4 regions of the Comamonas sp. E6 genome follow, and region 2 is predicted to be linked to each of the others. Evidence: predicted binding sites of a transcription regulator. Region 2 holds the regulator's gene; each other region holds the start of a gene.
What was found. The regulator LexA, encoded in region 2, represses DNA repair genes until DNA is damaged. The targets are predictions, from matches to a motif close to ACTGTATNNNNATACAGT.

Region 1: a site for LexA is predicted at 2,839-2,856, ahead of CSE6_RS18610 (DNA topoisomerase IV subunit B). Genes of this name have one in related genera too.
Region 3: a site for LexA is predicted at 1,877-1,894, ahead of CSE6_RS22280 (LexA family transcriptional regulator). Genes of this name have one in related genera too.
Region 4: a site for LexA is predicted at 2,123-2,140, ahead of imuA (translesion DNA synthesis-associated protein ImuA). Genes of this name have one in related genera too.

Annotation. Positions count from the first base shown of each region.
Region 1 is NZ_BBXH01000021.1:59,015-63,652, reverse strand. Features, by position in the region: gene CSE6_RS18625 (bifunctional 2-polyprenyl-6-hydroxyphenol methylase/3-demethylubiquinol 3-O-methyltransferase UbiG) at 1-238, opposite strand, end outside; gene CSE6_RS18620 (SDR family oxidoreductase) at 272-1,084, opposite strand; gene CSE6_RS26740 (hypothetical protein) at 1,127-1,258, opposite strand; gene CSE6_RS18615 (MFS transporter) at 1,275-2,471, opposite strand; gene CSE6_RS18610 (DNA topoisomerase IV subunit B) at 2,890-4,638, shown strand, end outside.
Region 2 is NZ_BBXH01000009.1:72,148-76,785, reverse strand. Features, by position in the region: gene CSE6_RS08565 (hypothetical protein) at 656-982, shown strand; gene CSE6_RS08560 (universal stress protein) at 1,287-1,748, opposite strand; gene CSE6_RS08555 (hypothetical protein) at 1,892-2,137, opposite strand; gene CSE6_RS08550 (hypothetical protein) at 2,557-2,916, opposite strand; gene lexA (transcriptional repressor LexA) at 3,145-3,816, opposite strand; gene CSE6_RS08540 (asparaginase) at 3,899-4,638, shown strand, end outside.
Region 3 is NZ_BBXH01000028.1:57,595-62,232, reverse strand. Features, by position in the region: gene CSE6_RS22290 (DUF6680 family protein) at 312-827, opposite strand; gene CSE6_RS22285 (DUF2188 domain-containing protein) at 1,042-1,272, shown strand; gene CSE6_RS22280 (LexA family transcriptional regulator) at 1,448-1,858, opposite strand; gene CSE6_RS22275 (DUF6616 family protein) at 2,145-2,483, opposite strand; gene CSE6_RS22270 (DNA alkylation repair protein) at 2,494-3,267, opposite strand; gene CSE6_RS22265 (MarR family winged helix-turn-helix transcriptional regulator) at 3,264-3,758, opposite strand; gene CSE6_RS22260 (hypothetical protein) at 4,080-4,638, opposite strand, start outside.
Region 4 is NZ_BBXH01000008.1:183,345-187,982, reverse strand. Features, by position in the region: gene CSE6_RS07545 (hypothetical protein) at 1-1,181, opposite strand, end outside; gene imuA (translesion DNA synthesis-associated protein ImuA) at 1,183-2,106, opposite strand; gene CSE6_RS07535 (HD-GYP domain-containing protein) at 2,390-3,742, opposite strand; gene CSE6_RS07530 (3-oxoacid CoA-transferase subunit B) at 3,940-4,578, opposite strand; gene CSE6_RS07525 (DUF3806 domain-containing protein) at 4,609-4,638, opposite strand, start outside.

The DNA.
Region 1 (4,638 bases), on a different contig from region 2:
CGCTGGTCAACACGTGATTCAAGGCCGAGAGGAAACGGGTGTGGCGGCCCATGCCGCAGGCCAGATCCAGCACAGAGCCCTGCGGGCGTACCAGATGGGCAAAGCGGGCAATCCAGGCGGAGGGCGCCGGCGCGCAGTGGCTGGCGGCAATCGCAGGAATGGCGGCGGGGGTGGGAGGCTGGGTGTTGCTGGTCATCTTGCGAAAACTATAGCAGTGCCCGCAGCCCTGTTCCTGCATGGCCTGCCGCAGCGTCAGATGTAGGCCGCCAGCTCAGTGTGGCTTCACATCGTCCTTGAGCGCGGCCAGGGCCATGTCTTCCACCATGCCCGGGGCGATCAGCTTGATGAAGCGACCCAGCTTGCCCTTGCCCGTCATTACCACCTCGCGCTGGCGGCGCCTCATGCCGTCGAGTATGAGGTGCGCGCATTCGGCCACCGTCATCGCGCCGTCTTCCTTGAGGCCGCTGACGCCTGCGGCCTCGCCTCTGGCGTTATAGCCGTGGTAGCGGATGCGCGTATCCACCACGCCGGGGTAGGCCGTGGTCACGCTCACGCCGGCGGGTTTGAGCTCGATGCGCAGGGCTTCGAAGAAGCCGGCCATGGCGAATTTGCTGGCGCTGTAGGCCGTGCGGCCCGGCACGCCTATCAGTCCTGCCAGCGAAGACACGGCGACGATGGAGCCCTGGCTGGTCTTGAGGTGCGGCAGCGCTGCATGGGTGCACCAGACGCTGCCCCAGAGGTTGATGCGCATCAATCTCTCATACCAGCCCAGGTCTTGTGCGCTGACCTGTTCAAAGAGCGCATGGGCCGAGATCCCGGCATTGTTGATCAGGGCGTCCAGCCCGCCAAACTGCTGCACGGCTGCGTCGATCAGCGCACGGCACTGGGCCTCTTCGCTCACATCGGTGGGAACTGTCAGCACCTGCGCCCCCAGGGCCCGGCATTGCTCTGCCACGGCTTGCAGATTGCCGGCATTGCGCGCGGCCAGCGTCAGCTGCAGCCTGCTCTGATGGGTTTGTGCCAGCTGTCGGGCCATTTCGGCGCCTATGCCGTCCGAGGCTCCGGTGATGATGATGCGGGTCATGCTCTCTCCCGGCCATGCCGCCCGGGCAGCTTGCCCAAGAGCTCAGAAGCAGGCCCAGACCTGGTCTGCCAGTGTGAGCATGAATTCCGGTTGCAGATACAGGGCAAACACCGCCAGCAGCAGCACGAGCACGGCACACCAGATGGAGATGCGTTGCCAGAGTTTGAGCTGCATGGTGGTGTCTCCGGTATCAGGCGGCGCTGGGCGCGCGGCGCACAATGGCTGCCTCGCGCACGGGCAGGTTGACGATGGCGGCAAAAATGCCCAGGGCAATCGAGATGTACCAGACCATATCGTAGTTGCCGTTGATATCGTAGAGATAGCCGCCCAGCCATACGCCCAGGAAGCTGCCGATCTGGTGGCTGAAAAAGACAAAGCCGCCCAGCATTGACAGATGCTGCACGCCGAAGATCTGGGCGATGGTGGCATTGGTCAGCGGAACGGTGGACAGCCACAGAAAGCCCATGGCGGCGCAGAAGGCATAGACCGACCAGGGCGACAGCGGTGCCAGCAAAAAGGCCACGGTGGCCACCGAGCGCAGACCGTAGATGCCCGACAGCAGGTAACGCTTGGGCAGCTTCTGGCCCAGATTGCCGGCCAGATAGGTGCCGAAGATATTGAACAGGCCGACCAGGGCCAGCGAATAGCTGGCCACATGGGGCGCCATGCCGAAGTCCTTCAGATAGCTGGGCATGTGCACGCCGATGAACATGACCTGGAAGCCGCAGACAAAGTAGCCCGCCATCAGCAGCAGAAAGCTGGGGTAGGTCCAGGCTTCCCTGAGCGCCTGGCCCACGGTCTGCTCGCGCTTGATGGGCGTGCTGCCGCCAAAGCCCGGCTCGCGCAGGCCGAAGGCCAGGGCGGCGATCAGCAGCGCGAACAGCGCCAGTATCAGCAAGGCATTGGACCAGCCGAACTGCGCGATCAGCTTGCCTTCCACGGGCACCATGAAGAACTGGCCGAACGATCCTGCTGCCGCGGCCACGCCCATGGCCCAACTGCGCCGCGCCACGGGAATCTGCCGGCCCAGCACGCCGTAGATCACGGCATAGGTGGTGCCGGCCTGGGCCGCGCCGATCAGCACGCCGGCGGTCAGCAAAAACACGGTGGCATCGGGAGACAGCGCCATGCCGGCCAGGCCCAGGGCATAGAGGATGGAGCCGCCGATCAGCACCTTGAAGGCGCCGATGCGATCGGCCAGCATGCCGACGAAGATGCCCAGGATGCCCCAGGACAGGTTCTGCACGGCAATGGCCAGGGAAAAGTTCTCGCGCGTCCAGCCCATCTCCTGGGTGATGGGTTGCAGCCACAGGCCGAAGCCGTGGCGAATGCCCATGGAGAGCGTGACGATGGCGCCACCGCACAGAAGAATCTGCGCCATGGACATGGGGGCTTGAGTTGTCTTTGTAGTCATGCCGTGTGTGCGAAAAAAGGCTTGGGGTGCGGTCAACTTGTCACTTTAACGAAACAAGCTGTTTTGCGCCTGCGCAGGCCGTCACATGCGTGGCAGGCTGGCCTGCCAGAATGCGTGACCGGCAAGCTGCGGCGCGGGAGCCGGAGCAGGGCGGAAGAAAGAAAAAGTGAGCGCCTTGCGCAATCCATGTAATGGATATGGATTTAAAACTATCCATAACGTATGAATGGCATGCGGTAGATGCTATTGTTTTAAGAGTATCCGCAGCGATGAAGACCCGGTAAAAACACGTTGCCAAGACAGATGTTCGGGCTTTGTGCAAGAGTATTGGGAGTAAACAACTGTGAATTTATCCAGCTCTCATCCGGAGAGGCCACTACAATCCGCCCCCATGGCAGTCAAACCGTCCAACGAATATTCCGAAGGCTCGATCCGCGTTCTCAAGGGTCTGGAGCCTGTCAAACAGCGTCCCGGCATGTATACGCGCACCGACAACCCCCTGCACATCCTGCAGGAGGTGATCGACAACGCGGCCGACGAGGCGCTTGCCGGCTACGGCAAGAAAATCAAGTTCACCATGCATGCCGACGGCTCCTACAGCGTGGAGGACGACGGCCGCGGCATTCCCTTCGGCCTGCACCCCGAGGAGAAGGCGCCCGTGGTGGAGCTGGTCTTCACGCGCTTGCACGCGGGCGGCAAGTTCGACAAGGGCAATGGCGGCGCCTACAGCTTCTCGGGCGGTCTGCACGGCGTGGGCGTCTCGGTGACGAATGCGCTGGCCACGCGCCTGGAGGTGCAGGTGCACCGCGACGGCCAGGTGGCCACGCTGGTGTTCTCGGGCGGCGATGTGATCGAGCCGCTCAAGGTGCGCCCTCTGCAGGCCGGCGAGCGCAAGCAGGGCACGACGGTGCGTGCCTGGCCCGATGCCAAATACTTCGAATCCTCGGCCCTGCCCATGGGCGAGCTGGTGCATCTGCTGCGCAGCAAGGCCGTGCTCATGCCCGGCGTGGCCGTTTCGCTGATCAACGAAAAGTCGCGTGACACCCAGAGCTGGCAGTTCAAGGGCGGTCTGCGCGACTATCTGGCGCAGAGCCTGCATGGCGAGCCCGTCATCCCCCTTTTCGAAGGCGAGGGCTTTGCCGACAAGAACAACGACAGCTTTGCCGAAGGCGAGGGCGCGGCCTGGTGCGTGGCCTTCACCGAAGACGGCGCGCCGCTGCGCGAAAGCTATGTCAACCTGATTCCGACCACGGCGGGTGGCACGCATGACAGCGGCCTGCGCGACGGCCTGTTCCAGGCCGTCAAGGCCTTCATCGACATGCACTCGCTGCTGCCCAAGGGCGTCAAGCTCATGCCCGACGACGTGTTTGCGCGCGCCAGCTATGTGCTCAATGCCAAGGTGCTGGACCCGCAGTTCCAGGGCCAGATCAAGGAGCGCCTGAACTCGCGCGATGCCGTGCGTCTGGTCTCGGGCTTTGTGCGCCCGGCGCTGGAGCTGTGGCTCAACGAGCATGTGGACTGGGGCAAGAAGCTGGCCGAGATCGCCATCAAGGCTGCCCAGACCCGCCAGAAGGCCGGCCAGAAGGTGGAAAAGCGCAAGGGCAGCGGCGTGGCCGTGTTGCCCGGCAAGCTGACCGATTGCGAGAGCAAGGACATAGCCGTCAACGAGGTGTTTCTGGTCGAGGGCGACTCTGCGGGCGGCAGCGCCAAGATGGGCCGCGACAAGGAAACCCAGGCCATCCTGCCGCTGCGCGGCAAGGTGCTCAACACCTGGGAGGTGGACCGCGACCGGCTGTTCGCCAACAACGAAATCCACGATATCTCGGTGGCGATCGGCGTGGACCCGCATGGCCCCAACGACGAGCCCGATCTGTCCGGCCTGCGCTACGGCAAGATCTGCATTCTCTCGGATGCGGACGTGGACGGCTCGCACATCCAGGTGCTGCTGCTGACGCTGTTCTTCAAGCATTTCCCCAAGCTCATCGAAGCCGGCCACATCCATGTGGCGCTGCCGCCGCTGTTCCGGGTGGACGTGCCGGCGCGCGGCAAGAAGCCGGCCATCAAGGTCTATGCGCTCGATGCGGGCGAGCTCGATGCCATCATCGAGAAATGCGCCAAGGACGGCGTGCCGCGCGAGAAA
Region 2 (4,638 bases):
CGCTAATGGACAGAGCAGATCTGCTGTGTGAGCTTCTCTGAAGCGCTGGGGAGGTGCTTTGCCGGTGCCGCTGTCATCTTTTTTTGATGAAGTGGCCGTGCTAAGTAACTGAGTGAAAAGATAGATTTTTTTAATGAAATCTATTCTGAGCCGGCATGGGTTTGAGCGTAGAAGTCGCCTGATGATGACAATTTTTAGAGGGGCGCATTGAATTTTAGGAAGACGATGCTCTAGGCCTGAATCATCGAAAGCAGGGCTGAATCGCCTTGCCTGAATACCAACAAGCAAGTCATCGGTAGGTACTCCCGAAATACTTGGCAATGCGGTGGCTGAGCAACTGACAAGCATCCAAAAGCCAGCTTATCCAATCCTTGAGATATGTCGCCGTGCAGGCTCAGGGTTCACCGTGGCTCTGGCCAGTCGCGCTTTGCCAGTTGTCTCTCAGGCCAGTCATCAAGCAGTGTTAAACCCTGAACCTATTGGTGATGTAGATTTTGTTTCTGCTGCACTTTTCGGTAAATTGGGCGTAGGAAAATTCTGATTTTTGATGCGCAAGTGGCGATCTAGCCCTGTGCCCTACTGAATTCAAAAAAAGCCCATGTCCCACCACCTGCAATACACTTTTGCCTCCCGTCTAGATGCCTGGATCAGGCACATGAAGCTGGCCAAGCCTTGCCATACGCAGCAGATGGCTTATGAGTTGGTGATCGACAGCTGGGTGCAAACCAATGCAGAGCTTGGTGCTTCGCAGGAATTTTTGAAGGCCTTGCGCCGGCGTCGGCTGTGCGAGGAGCATGGCTGGCGGGGGGTGAATACGAGCGTTGCGCACTGGGATCTGGATGATGCACGCTCTGTGCGGATCTATCTGCACGAAGACGGCTCCATCGTGGTGCAGCAAATGGACTCGCAGAATCTCCAGATTCTGTTCACCTTGCCTGGGCATCGTGAGCGATTGGGAGAAGTATCGGAGCGATGTGCCTAGCAGCCAAAAAAATGCCCGCGCAAGGCGGGCAAGTTTCGGGGTCCTCTCGATCCGGTTCTGCAGCTCACACAGTCAATGCATTTGAATATTTGGCAGAGGCGTTACTTTGGCCTCAATCGCCGTTTATCGCTCTTGCACTGTTGCTGACGCGTTTGAACGGTTGACAGGTTGCCCCATCGGGAGCGGCCAGCAACTCCTGACTGGCTGGCCTGCATTTTGCAGCCATGACTTGCAAGTCGCTTGCTCATCTTGTATCGAGGCAAGCGTGCGACATGCAGGACTGCTATTCGATATTTCTGGCTCCTTAATGTTTGCCGGTGGAGGCGGGCCGGTGTACAAGCACCGGGACATGGCTGTGCGTCAGAACGCGCTGGGTTTCGCTGCCCAGCAAAATTCCGCCGATACCTTTGCGACCGTGTGAGGCCATGCAAATCAGGTCGCACTGCAATTCCTGCGCCTGCTGAACAATGGCTTGGTAAACAGAGGCGTGGGTGACTCGCACAAAGTTGCAGGGTACGCCTTCAGGTCTGGCAATCTGGTCAACGAACTGCAAAGCCGCATCTGCATCGCTGTTGGCACTTCGCTCGAACTCTGCGCTGTTGTAAGTCAGCAGTGCGTCCGCGCCGTAGATGATGGCGCGGTAATCGGGCATGACATAAAGGCCGGTCACCTTGGCGCCTTGTTCACGCGCAAGCAGAACGCCAGCACGCACGGCAGCCTCTGACAGTTTGGTGCCATCGGTGGGAATGAGCAGGTGCTTGAACATGTTCAGCCTCCTGATGCCGGAAGATGTGCCTGAGAATCAATTTATTCCAATATTTCGAGCCGCGCAATGCCTAGTTCTTGAATGCAGCAGAGTTGTAGACAGGAGGTAAGACTCTGTAACGGGGTCGATCGCGTCGAGTTGTTTCATTCCTCGGGCGAAGGGGGAACGCGATTGAGGATTTCGCCAGTGGCCTCTATCTCGAACTGCTGTGGATTGAGCCAGTTGACCTCCTGGTGATCGGCAGTTTCAAAGTAAATGGCAGACGGGCGTATGGAGACGCCATGCGGCATGTCGACCTCATCAAAGCTCTGATAGACCAGAATCAGGCGCAGGTTCCCATTGGCGTCTTTGGCCTGTATGTGCTGCAAGAGCTTGCGGTAGGCACTCATAAGACGCCCTCGTTGACATGTGTATATGAATGTTTCCACTGTCGAAGAGGTGCCGCAATACCCTGATCCGGGTATCCGCTCTGACGCATATTCGCGCCTGACAAGGAGTTTAGAAGGCTGCGAGGCTTGTGCGAAATGCGTTTCGGCGGACAGGCTCCTGCAGAGCATCAGTAAAAAATTTACATGGCGATCCAGATCGTTCGGCGCCAAGGCAGAGGGTCTGCTTTGGCGATATCGAGTTTTTCGCCTATGCACTGCTGGCAGAGTCGTCTGGCGTCATATCTGCCAGCCAATGGGCCAAGAGCGCTGAAATGGCTTCCTGTTGGATGCATATGGAAGCTTTGTTGCTCCGCCTGCAGGCCTATTGCGGGTCGGGCTCGGGGCCGCATAAGTGCAGGCCGTCAAACCTCACTGTGCTTTCAGACTTGCGGGGCTGTTTGCTCATGAAGTGCCATACGCTCCAGCGCTGCGCAGACATCGGCCATGCGGCCCGAGATCAGCAGGCATTCGGGCTGACTGTGCGGCTCACGCTGCACGATCTTGAGCAGTCGCGGAGCGCCGACCTGCGCAGGTTCGGCGGTCATCGGCACATGTAGCTGGGCGGCTGCAACGGACTGAATGCGAAGCGCATGGCCGGCGAGACGGCCGCAGCTGCGGTTGGCGCGCATGAAAGGAATGCCGATCCGCGTTGCCTTCGGCCCACGGGCATTGAGGGAAGCAGGCTGCGTGGCGGCTGCGCCGTCCTCGCCGCACCGCAAGTCCGGGGGGAAAGATTGCATGGACGACAGGCTTTTCAGGGTCCGGCGTGTCAAAGACTGCAGTGATGTGGCGAATCCCATTTGGCAACTCCTTTGATGACCTTGCGGCATGGATAAAGGCAGGATTGCGTTCTTCAGGCAAAGCTCCGCCCAGGGAGAAGCTCAACGGCTTCGCGCCTACCACCTGGGCTTGAGAGGGAAAGAGGCTCGGTGCCTCCGCTGCATGGACGGAGGGACGCCGTCTGCCCGTTACATGAACATGCTGTTGCGGATAAGGCCTACGGCCAGGCCTTCGATGGCGAATGGCTCTTCAGGATCGACGTGAATGATCTTGTAGTCGGGGTTCTCGGGTAGCAGCTCGATGCCTTGAGGCGTGCGCTTGAAGCGCTTGACGGTCACGTCGTCACCGAGGCGGGCCACCACAATCTGGCCGTTGCGCGCTTCATGCGTAGCCTGTACCGCCAGCAGGTCGCCGTCCATGATGCCCGCGTCACGCATGGACATGCCGCGGACCTTGAGCAGGTAGTCGGGCTTGGCGGCAAACAGGCTGGGCTCGACCGAATAGCTCTGATCGATATGTTCCTGGGCCAGAATAGGCGAGCCGGCAGCGACGCGGCCGACCAGAGGAAGCACTAGCGGGGCCAGGGCCGTGAGCGGCAGCGCAAAGCTGGTGCCGCGTGCCGCATTGATGGTGCGCACGGTATCGGCGCGCAGGCGAATGCCGCGCGATGTGCCGCTGACCAGATCTATGACGCCCTTGCGGGCCAGTGCCTGCAAATGCTCTTCTGCAGCATTGGCCGACTTGAAGCCGAAGGTGCTGGCAATCTCGGCCCGGGTAGGGGGCGCACCCGTGCGAGCGATGCTGGACTGGATGAGGTCCAGAATCTGCTGCTGGCGGGGAGTGAGCTTGGGGTGGTCCATGGGCATTCCTTGATCGATCGATGATGAATACTGTGTGTTCATCCAGTACCTGTATTTTTAATCAGTTTGAAGAGGACTGCAAGTGGAACGTGACAAAAATATCGTCATCCTGGGCACCGGTGGCACGATTGCCGGTGTCGCCGAGCAGGCTGGCACCAGTGTGGGCTACCGTGCGGCCCAGTTGGGCGTGGCCCAGCTGCTGCAGGCCGTGCCGGACCTGGAACGCGTTGCTGCTGCGTCGCTGCAGACGGAGCAGCTGGCGCAGCTGGACAGCAAGGATATGGATCACGCGACCTGGCATGCACTCGCACTGCGATGTGCCGAGTTGCTCGCGCGTGATGATGTGAGCGGCATCGTCATTACCCACGGCACGGACACGCTGGAGGAAACCGCCTGGTTTCTGCAATGCGTTCTGCACCCGGCAAAGCCCGTGGTGTTGACCTGTGCCATGCGCCCGGCCACAGCCATCTCGGCCGATGGCCCCGGCAATCTGCGCGATGCCGTGGCCTGTGCGGCCGACATGCAGGCTGCGGGCCGCGGTGTGCTTGCCGTGGTGGCGGGCCGGGTGTTCAGTGCGCGCCAGGTGCGCAAGGTGCATCCCTACCGTGTGGATGCCTTTGATGGCAGTGGCACCGGCCCGCAGGGCTGGGTGGAAGAGGGACGGGTGCGCTGGGCAACGGGCGGGCTGCCTAGGGCTGCTGCGGCTGGCTTGCCTGCAATCGCTTTACCGCCCGCAGGTCAATGGCCCCAGGTGGAGTTGCTGCACAGCCATGCGGGCTGCAACAGTGCCGTAGCGCTGGCGGTGATGCAGGCCTGGTATGC
Region 3 (4,638 bases), on a different contig from region 2:
GGTAGGGCGGCCCTGGCTGTCGTAGTTCAGGTTCAGCAGATAGCGGCTGTGCTGCGACGCGTCGGTATTGCCCTGCGGACTTCTTCCCCTTGCGGGTCTGGTATTCGTCGCCCTCCCGGCTATAAATCAATCGTCTGCAAGAGTGCAGGCGTGCAATGTCAGGGCACAAAAAAACCGCCAGCATCGGATGCGTTTCTTCCGCTTGACCTTAGGAGTTCTTACGCTCCTCTTCTTGCGATGCGATGCCTGTAAGTGTCCTAATGCAAAAAGCCCGTGTCAAACGGGCTTGATTGATTTGCTATGCAGAGGTTTTATTCAGGGAAGTTTGTCACATGAAGACGAAGCTCTCGATCACCACTCAAGACTTCGACAACCCCTTTACGTATAGCTTCTTGCTGAGCATCTGTCTCTGAATGAATGCGTGGAGCGTATGAAGAATTTTTGATGTGTGTTTTATCAAAGTCGTAATCAAGAACAATAGCCATCTTGTGAAGAAGATCCACGAGCAGATCAATACGTTTGCTTCCCCATTGCTCCGGAGACATTTGATTGTTGCTAAGTATGTCATGATATGCCTTCCATGCCTCAATGACACTGCGCTCTTTCTTGCTTCCCTTTCCGAACTCAAGATCAATCCTATTTAGTGCCTCGACGTGCGTCCAAGAGAGTGCATAGGCGCGCGTTGACATTAGAGTTTTGAAAACACTTATTTTTCGCGCTCGAGCTTCATTGCGACTATCAAGAAAACGAGTCACTTGAACCGCTATCAGTGGGCTTAGTAGAGTCGCAGTAACGATGAGCCAGTCAGAAATTGTGATGCTGTCCATGTTTTTAAAACTCGGAGAAAAATATTTGTAGAAGGAAGAGTGGATGATTCTAAGCTCGACGTATCCCTATTAGCCACGTGAAAAGTATAAGATCGCGCAGTGCTTGGCTAGGAGGAACTGATGGGAACATCTGAAGTTATGGGTTCAGGCGTGAACACAGGACTTGCCAATTGCACAAAGTGTTTTTTTACTTGACCTTTGAATGGAGGAGCTCATGTCAAAAAAAGATTACAACGTCTATCAAGGCGCCGACGGGAAGTGGCGCGGCGAACGTCAGGACGCATCTAGGGCAAGCGTTGTGGGCGATACACAGAAAGCAGTTTTTGAGGCCACACGCGAACTAGCCAAAAAATCTGGGGCGGAAGTCTCTATTCATCGTGGAGACAATAGTCAGATACGCGCAAAGCACAGCTATGGGAACGATCCAAAAGATACAAAAGGATAAATAAAGCTGAGGCAGCCCAATCTGTGCCTTAGGTAAGGTGCAATCCGCTTTTATCTTTTGACCAAAGAAAAAGGCAATGTAAAGAGCTACATTGCCTTTCCTTGTTAGCAGGCGCTTTTCTGGGTGCTAGTCAGATTTCAACGGCCGCCTGCGGTGGGCTGGCGCGCGCATGTATTCATCTCGCAAAGCGCTTGATGCAACTGGTGACGACACCCCAGATTTCCAGCGTCTGTCCTTCTGGCGGCACGATGTCGGGGTAGGTGGGGGCGCCTGCCCTGAGCTTGCAAGTGTCGCCATCGCTGTCCAGCGCTCTGATGACGAGCTCGCGCTCGACAACCGCCACGACGATGCTCCCATCGCGAGCGCGCAGCTCCCTGTCCACCACGACGATATCGCCGTCATCGATGCCGTGTTCCTGCATGGACGGGCCGGTCACGCGCAGCAGGAACGTGGCCTTGGGGTGCGTGACCAGCAGGTCCGTAATATCCAGCCGCTTGCCAGCGAAGTCATTCGCGGGCGAGCCTGCGCGTGCGCTGCGATCAGCCAGCGGCAAGGTAACCGGGGACGCAATCAGTTGGACGGGCATACCGCTCATGAGACGATGACTGTGCATATGTACAGTGTAGCGATTGATGCGACTCAGGTGTCATGAATCCACGTTGATGTCGCATGCTTTCCACTCGATCTTGCACCCGGTTCTGTGCGGAGCCGGGGGTCCATGTTGAGTTGCATATGCTGTGCCGAAAGCTGGCCAGCCCGCAGTGGTGACTGTGGCGGGCGGCCATTAGTGGGCATCAGCGGGCATTAGTGAGCACTAGAAATGACTAGCCGCATGTATTGCAGAGCACGCAGGCATTGTCCGAAAGACTGCGCTACGCGGCAGCTAGAGCAGCCAGGTGAATATCCGCCGCCCCTTGAGTGCTGGCTGCATTCACATGGTCAAAGTAGTCGTACCAGCCGCTGGCTTTGATGCCCGCCAGCAGGGCGTCACGAGCGGCCTGGTCAGGAAAGCGCCAAATACCAAGGAATGTATGCGCGGTTCCTTGGTCAATGTTGGAGTCCGTTTCTGCCAGGGAGAGGACTTCGACACCGAGGCTGGAGAGTTGATTCAATGCGAGTCCGATGCCGCCAAGAAAATGTTGCCTTTGTTCGGCGGGCAGTGCGAGCCAAGCCGAATTGGGGGTGTAGAGCTCTACAAGGTAATGAGACATGGTTCCACTTTCACTTGAGATTGCGCAGTGCGCGTTGACATATACGATGTGTGGCGGCGGCTTGGGTGCTTTGAAGCCATTGGGCGCAGATATCACGCACCCAGCTTGGCTGGTCCTTGGCGGCATCATTGAGCCAATTGGCGACCGAATCCTGCACGTAGACCGAAGGGTCGCTCTTCAGAGCTGAGAGCAAAGGCAGCGCTTGCTCGGGCGAGCGTTTGAGCTGTGAGATATGCGTGCTCCACACACCGGGGGGACGCAAGACCTCGCACGCGAATCGTCGGACACGTTCAGAAGGATCTTGTGTCCATGGCATCAGCTGAGCGATAGCCGCAGCCAGGTCTTGCACCAGGTGCGGCCGCATTGCCATCCAAGCCCATTCACGCACACCAAAATGGGCATCGTCTGCCAGCGGGCGCATTGCGGCCAGCCGTACACCGAGATCCAGGTTAGGCCGGGCACCGATCATGAAACATGCCCAGCCTCGTGCCATATCGGCGCGGTGCGTTTGGCATTGTGCGATGCCCTCAGTACCCAGGGCCTCCAGCAAGACTGCGCCGATACGGGCCATGCGTTTGAGCACGCCTAGTTGGCAGGCTTCATCGATCATGCTCAGTGCTTGAGCCGTAAGTGCCGGAAAGAGTGTTCGTGCCAGTACGGCCTGGTTGACTGCCAGGCATTCAGCCAGCGTCGCGCATTGCAACTCCCCACGCGATAGCGCATGCAGAACGTCCCGAGGGATGTCAACGGTGCGCGTCGCACCCTTGCGGACTTGATCCCTCATGATTCAACGTCCGATTCGGGGCCTCGTACTTTCTCCAGCAACGCTGCCAGCTGCTTGCGCTCATGTGCAGACAGGTTGCCAAACAGGCCAGCAATCCACCGACCATGCTGGTCGATAACGGTACCGGCGAGCTGTTTTCCTTTTGAGGTCAGCCGAATGCAAAGTGCGCGGCGGTCTTCGGCGTTGGCGTGACGTTCAATCAGACCCTCGCGTTCCAGTCCGTCTAAGAGACCGGTCACCGTGGCGCGCGTCACGCCAGCCTGTTCGGCCAGCGCGTTGGGTGCGAGTCCGTCAGGCGCCACATCGAGAAGGAACAACAGCACAAAGCGCCCCTCAGACAAACCATGAGGGGCCAGCAAAGCAGCGCAGTCGCGGTCGATGTTTGCAGCCATCGACAGCACTTGAAAGCACAGCTGGATGCCATCCACATCGGGAAGTTTGCGTCGTTGTGCTTCTTCAATTAGCGCCTGGTACTTCTGTTCAAGCTTCATTAGTTAGCCAAAATATAATATGGTGGCTAATTATATGCTCAGGATCACTTCATGAATAGTGGACCGAGCATCACCTCATCAGATGCCGGCTTGTCGATTGCAGACCTTGGCGTAGCTGAGCACCGTGTCGATGACCAGGCAGAGTAGGGTGGCGGTGAGCACTGAACCGTGAGAAGCGCTCAGGGACGGCGCTTGCTCGCCATCAAGTTGGGCAGCTATATCGGTGTGCTGGGAGCGTGGTGAACTTCATAGTCTTGTTCAAACAGGGCAAGGACACCCTGCTTGAACTGGGGCGGGCCGAAGCCCGCGTTTTCATCCCGCTCAGTTGGTCGCAAAGCAGTACATCAGCCCGGCGCTGCCACTCTGTTTGAGCTGGTCGACGCTGCAGCCGCGCGTGCCGTGCGATGAGTTCCACGAGGCATTGGCCACAGGGTCGGGGTTGGTGCCCTTGTGGTCGTGGTGGCCCACGATGGCAGAGCCGCCGTCGCTCTTGGTCCAGTTGCCGCAGGTGGTGTCCTTGCCGGGCTCGGGCACGGCCAGCGTGCCGTCAGGGCGCGAGCCGGTCAGGATGTCGTGGCGGTTGACCTCATCGCCAAAGCCCGAGACGACTTCGCCCTTTTCAGTCAGCGAGGTGTCCTTGCCGACCTTGGCATTGGCGCTGTGCAGGTCGGCCGCGCTGGTGGCAATGACCACGCCCTTGGCGTTGCGCCACGGGCCGTTGCCAATGCGATCGCGCGCATTGACAGCGGGTTGCCCATTCAGCGCCGCATTGCTCAGGTAGGCGCGCCAGGTCTTGTTGCCTGCGCCCACGCTTGCGGCCAGCGACTGGCAGTAGCGGTCGGCCCCGGCCAGCCCGCCCAGGTCGCCGCCCTTGCCGGGG
Region 4 (4,638 bases), on a different contig from region 2:
GCACAGCCGGGCTGACGGCGTGGCCTGAAGCCGGCTCCCGCCTCGGCCCTGGCGCTAGCCCTGGTGCCGCCTGGCTTCTGGCTCTGCAGCAGCTTCGCCGCAGCTTGCCAGCACTGCATCTGCTCGGGGCGGTGATCGGCCCGCGGCTGCACCATTTGCACGGTCTCCTCGCCCCAGCGGGCGCTCAGGCGCTCCACCCATTCATGCCAGGCCAGACTGTCCGACGGGCTCTGGCCCTGGGCGGCCGGCAGACAGCTCAGCGGCTCGGCCGCCCAGGGAACCGTCTCCAGCGCCTGCAACTCCAGCATGTCCACGGGGGCGCGCCAGCGCTGCTGGCCCAGGTGCTCACGCAACAGGCGCTGCAAATGCGCCATGCCCTGCGTGGGCTGAGCCGTGCGGATGACAAGCGCTCCCCAGACCGGCAGCTCCTGGCCGTCGATACGGCGCAGATCATGGTGCCAGCGCAATCGCAGCGCCAGCACCGCATGGTGACGGGCCTGCAACCAGGACTGCAGCGCGCGCAACAGCGGCTGCGCGGCATGGAGCACGGCATCGGCATGGTGAGCCGGGTAACCCAGGTCGTGGCGCAGCAGGAATTGCTGGGGCAGTTGCAGCCAGTCAAGCGGCTGGGGCTGCAGACCATAGGCCTCGTCGAGCGCACGCAAGGCCTTGGCTCCAATGCGGCGCGACAGCCCCGCGCGCGGCAATGCTCGCACATCGCCCCAGCTGCGGCAACCCAGGCGCAGCAGCACGGAGCTGTGCTGCTCCAGGGCGCTCAGCGTCCATAGCGGCAGCGCATCGGCATGCAGCGATGACTCAGACATGGACAGGGAAACAGGGACGGAGCCGCAAGGCCGGGCCTGCTGCAGCCGCAGCCGTGCCAAAGCCTGCCAGGCCGTGCCGCCCTGGCCGCGCAGCGGCTGCAATGCCGCATCGCCGCCCCCGGACTCCGGGGGGCCAGCCTGACAAGCTTGCGCAAAAGCACTGTCCAGCCGCGCCAGCAAGACCTCGGCTCCGCCCCAAAGACGCTGCACCAGGCTGGTCTCCATGAGCAAGGCGTCTTCGAGCAAGGCCACACGCGGCGAAAACTCCAGCGCCCACCAGCAGGCACTCTCAGCCACCGGGCTTGACTCGCTCAGGCAGGCCAGAGGCCAGGCCATCCAGTGCTCTGCACTGCCCATCTCATGCCTCCGTCATCCAAGGCGAGGCCGTTGCAGGAGCGGCGACTGTCATGCGCCCTTGCATGAGCATGACAGCCTCCTCGCTCTGGCGCGCATGTCTTTGGGCCTGCGCCTGCAGCACGGGCTGCCAGGCCCACTGCGAAAGCGCGAGCTGTATGGGGCGCTCCAGCAAAGGCCCACGGCGCTTCAGTATCTGTATCTGCAAACCCGGCGCCTGCTGGGCAGCGAAGACTGTCGTGACTCTCTCCAGTCTCAACCGCAATGCGGCGGGGGAGCTGTGCGGCGCGGCCTGCGACTCCTGCCATAGCCACAGAGGCCGGCCCTGCGAAGCGGCGGCCAGTTGCAAGCGGCGCAGCGTGGACGCGGGAAGTTCGGGCAACCAGGCCAGCACCGCCAGCACATCCCGGCAATGCAGAGCCTGCTCGCAGGCCCAGGCCAGATCCTGGGCACTGCGCCCCGGCTGCACCGCGCACAGCCGCTTGGCGTCAATACCGGCGGCCTGCAAGGCCGGGGTAAAAGGCAGATAGGGTGGAGCCACCAGCACCAGTTGGCCCAGCCCTGAATCCGCGCGTGAAGCCGCATGCTGCCGGACACGGGCGGCCAGCGCCGGCAACAGCAAGGCCCACTCCGCATGGCAGTGCGCGGGTTGCTGCAGCTGAATCAAGGCATTGCCGGGCCAGCCGCCGCCCGGCAGCTCGGCATCCAGCGCAACATGACCGCTGGGCCAGACCTGAGAGCCGGCGCCCGCCTGCCAGTCCGTGCCGCGCCAGACACCGGGAATCTGTATGGTGGACAAATGCGGGCTGCCCGCAGCGGGCAGACCCGGCCGCACGCCCTGCTCTGCACCTGTTTGCTGCCGGACAGACTCCGTCATGCCGGGCGGTGAGCCAGGATGGGCCAAGGATGTCAGGGGCTGGGTATGCATGCGAAAGCTCTTGAATACTGTACAAATATACAGTTATTCAAGTTTCCGCGCAAAACAAGACCTTAATATCGGCAGCAGATACAGTCGACCCTTGTAGATCGGACATCGTGCGCTATCAAAAATACTTTTTCAGGATGGCGCAAGCAGAAGCAGCAAAGCACGCCGCGCTGCGGCGTGATGCACAGAATTTTGAAGAAATACCGGTTTAGCGCCTGTCAATCAAGCGCCTGCCACTATCAAACTTGAGGCCAGCCGTCCTGGGCGGAACTCGTGGTCAATGCCTTCAATTCAGCGACTGCCTGTCGGCATTCATGGCCGAGCTGCGGCCTGCCTGCGGCATCAACTGAGCACAGGCCTCGCACCATTCGGCCACGGCGACTTCCAGCGTGGAGCCGCCCTGCCCCAGCGTGGGCCAGCGGCGCAGGCAGTCGTTCATGATGGCCTGCAACTGCCACAGGGCCTCGCGGTTGACCAGGGCCAGCTCACTCATGCCCAAGGCGTCGTCCTTGAAATAGCTCAGCACGTCCAGTTGCTGGCTGGGGTGAGAGCCTGCCTCGGCCAGCTGTTTCTGCAGTTGCGCAAGACTGGCTTCCACGGCCACCGCCGCCTGCGCATCGGGCATTTGCTGCCAGTGCTCGGGAAAGTCGCGCCTGAGTTCGCTCCATTTGCGCAGCGCAGCCTCTAGAGCCGCAATACTGTGGGAGAACTCGGCCTGCAGCGGCGCCAGTGGCTTGCCGGGACTGATTTCGTCGTAGAGCAGCGGCAGAATCAGGTGCACCAGATCGGCCGGATAGCTCTTGTGGTTCATGCGCAGCATGAGCGACAGGCGCTGGCCCGGCATGTCCGTGAATTTCTCGAAGAAGGCCGAGACCACCTCGGCCAGCAACAGCACCTGACCCATGGGCGAAATGGCGTTGCCCTTGATGCCGCGCGGATAGCCGGAACCATCCATGCGCTCATGGTGCTCGAGCACGGCGATTTCCACGGCGCGCGAATACAGTTCGGTACTGCGCACCACCAGCATGGCGGTGACGGAATGCGCGACCAGATGCTTGCGTTCCTCGCCGCTCAAGCGATGGTCCGGGTCGGTCCAGACCGGGTCCATATAGAGCATGCCTACATCGTGCAGCAGCGCGGCCGTGGCCAGCGGCACGCATTCGCGCTCGGTCCAGCCGTTCTTGAGCGCCAGAAAGATCGCCACCAGCGTCATCTGCAGGCTGTGCTGGTAGAGGTCGCTGCGCTGCTCGCGCATGACGGTGAGCTTGAAGGCAATGGCCTGGGGCAGCAGCAGACTCTTGAGCGGCGCCAGCAGACGCTCGATATCGCCGATGGACGCCACCATGCGATGCAGCAGATCGACCTGTTCGCATTGCTGGCGCGCCAGAGCGACCAGGGATGTCACGTCGACCAGATCGCCCGTGATCAGGTTGGCATCGATCGGGTCACGCAGCTTGTGCATGACCAGACGGTCATAGAGACGACTGTCAACACGTGTGCCTTTGTCCACCAGTTTCATGCCCTTATCGGTATAGATTGCATCGCCTGTCATGACCTCCGTATGCTCGGCCATATCGGTGACTGCGCGCAAAAAATGTACATCGGTCTCGTGCCCCTGCGCACCAGCGTTCTCACTCATCAAAGCGCTCTGTTTCTGTCTGCTCAATCAAACTCGATTGTTGCAGATTGCAATAATTTGTGGGCCGCAATTAAAGCAAAAACAGCTTGCATCGCTTGCCCTATCAACCCCGACAGCTATTAATTCTGCCAATGCTGCAGAAAAAGGCGCAAAAAAAGAACCGCCGCAGCGGTTCTTGCCTGGGAGCGCAGCGCCGCTTATTTCAGCAGCGTCACACCCGTCTTGGACTGGATCTCGTCAAAGCTCACGCCATCGGCCAGTTCCACCAGCTTCAGGCCTTCGGGTGTCACGTCCATCACGCCCAGATCGGTGATGATGCGATCCACCACGCCCAGACCCGTTAGCGGCAGGGTGCAGCTGGGCAGGATCTTCAGGTCGGTCGTGCCGTCCTTTTTCTTGGCCACATGTTCCATGAGCACGATGACGCGCTTGACGCCCGCCACCAGGTCCATGGCTCCGCCCATGCCCTTGACCATCTTGCCGGGAATCATCCAGTTGGCCAGATCGCCTTTTTCGGACACCTGCATGGCGCCCAGAATGGACAGATTGATCTTGCCGCCGCGAATCATGGCAAACGACTGGTCGGAGCCGAAAATGGCCGAACCGGGAAGCGTGGTCACGGTCTGCTTGCCGGCGTTGATCAGGTCGGCGTCGACCTGGTCCTCGGTCGGGAAGGGGCCGATGCCCAGCATGCCGTTCTCGGACTGCAGCCACACTTCCTTGTCGCCCGTGTGGTTGGCCACCAGCGTGGGAATGCCGATACCGAGGTTGACGTAGAAACCGTCTTCGAGTTCTTGGGCCGCGCGCGCGGCCATCTGGTCTTGGGTCCAGGGCATAAGAGCCTCCTGAATAAATCTTGATTGACGTTATTGGTAGTCGCCGGAGTCGATCATGGG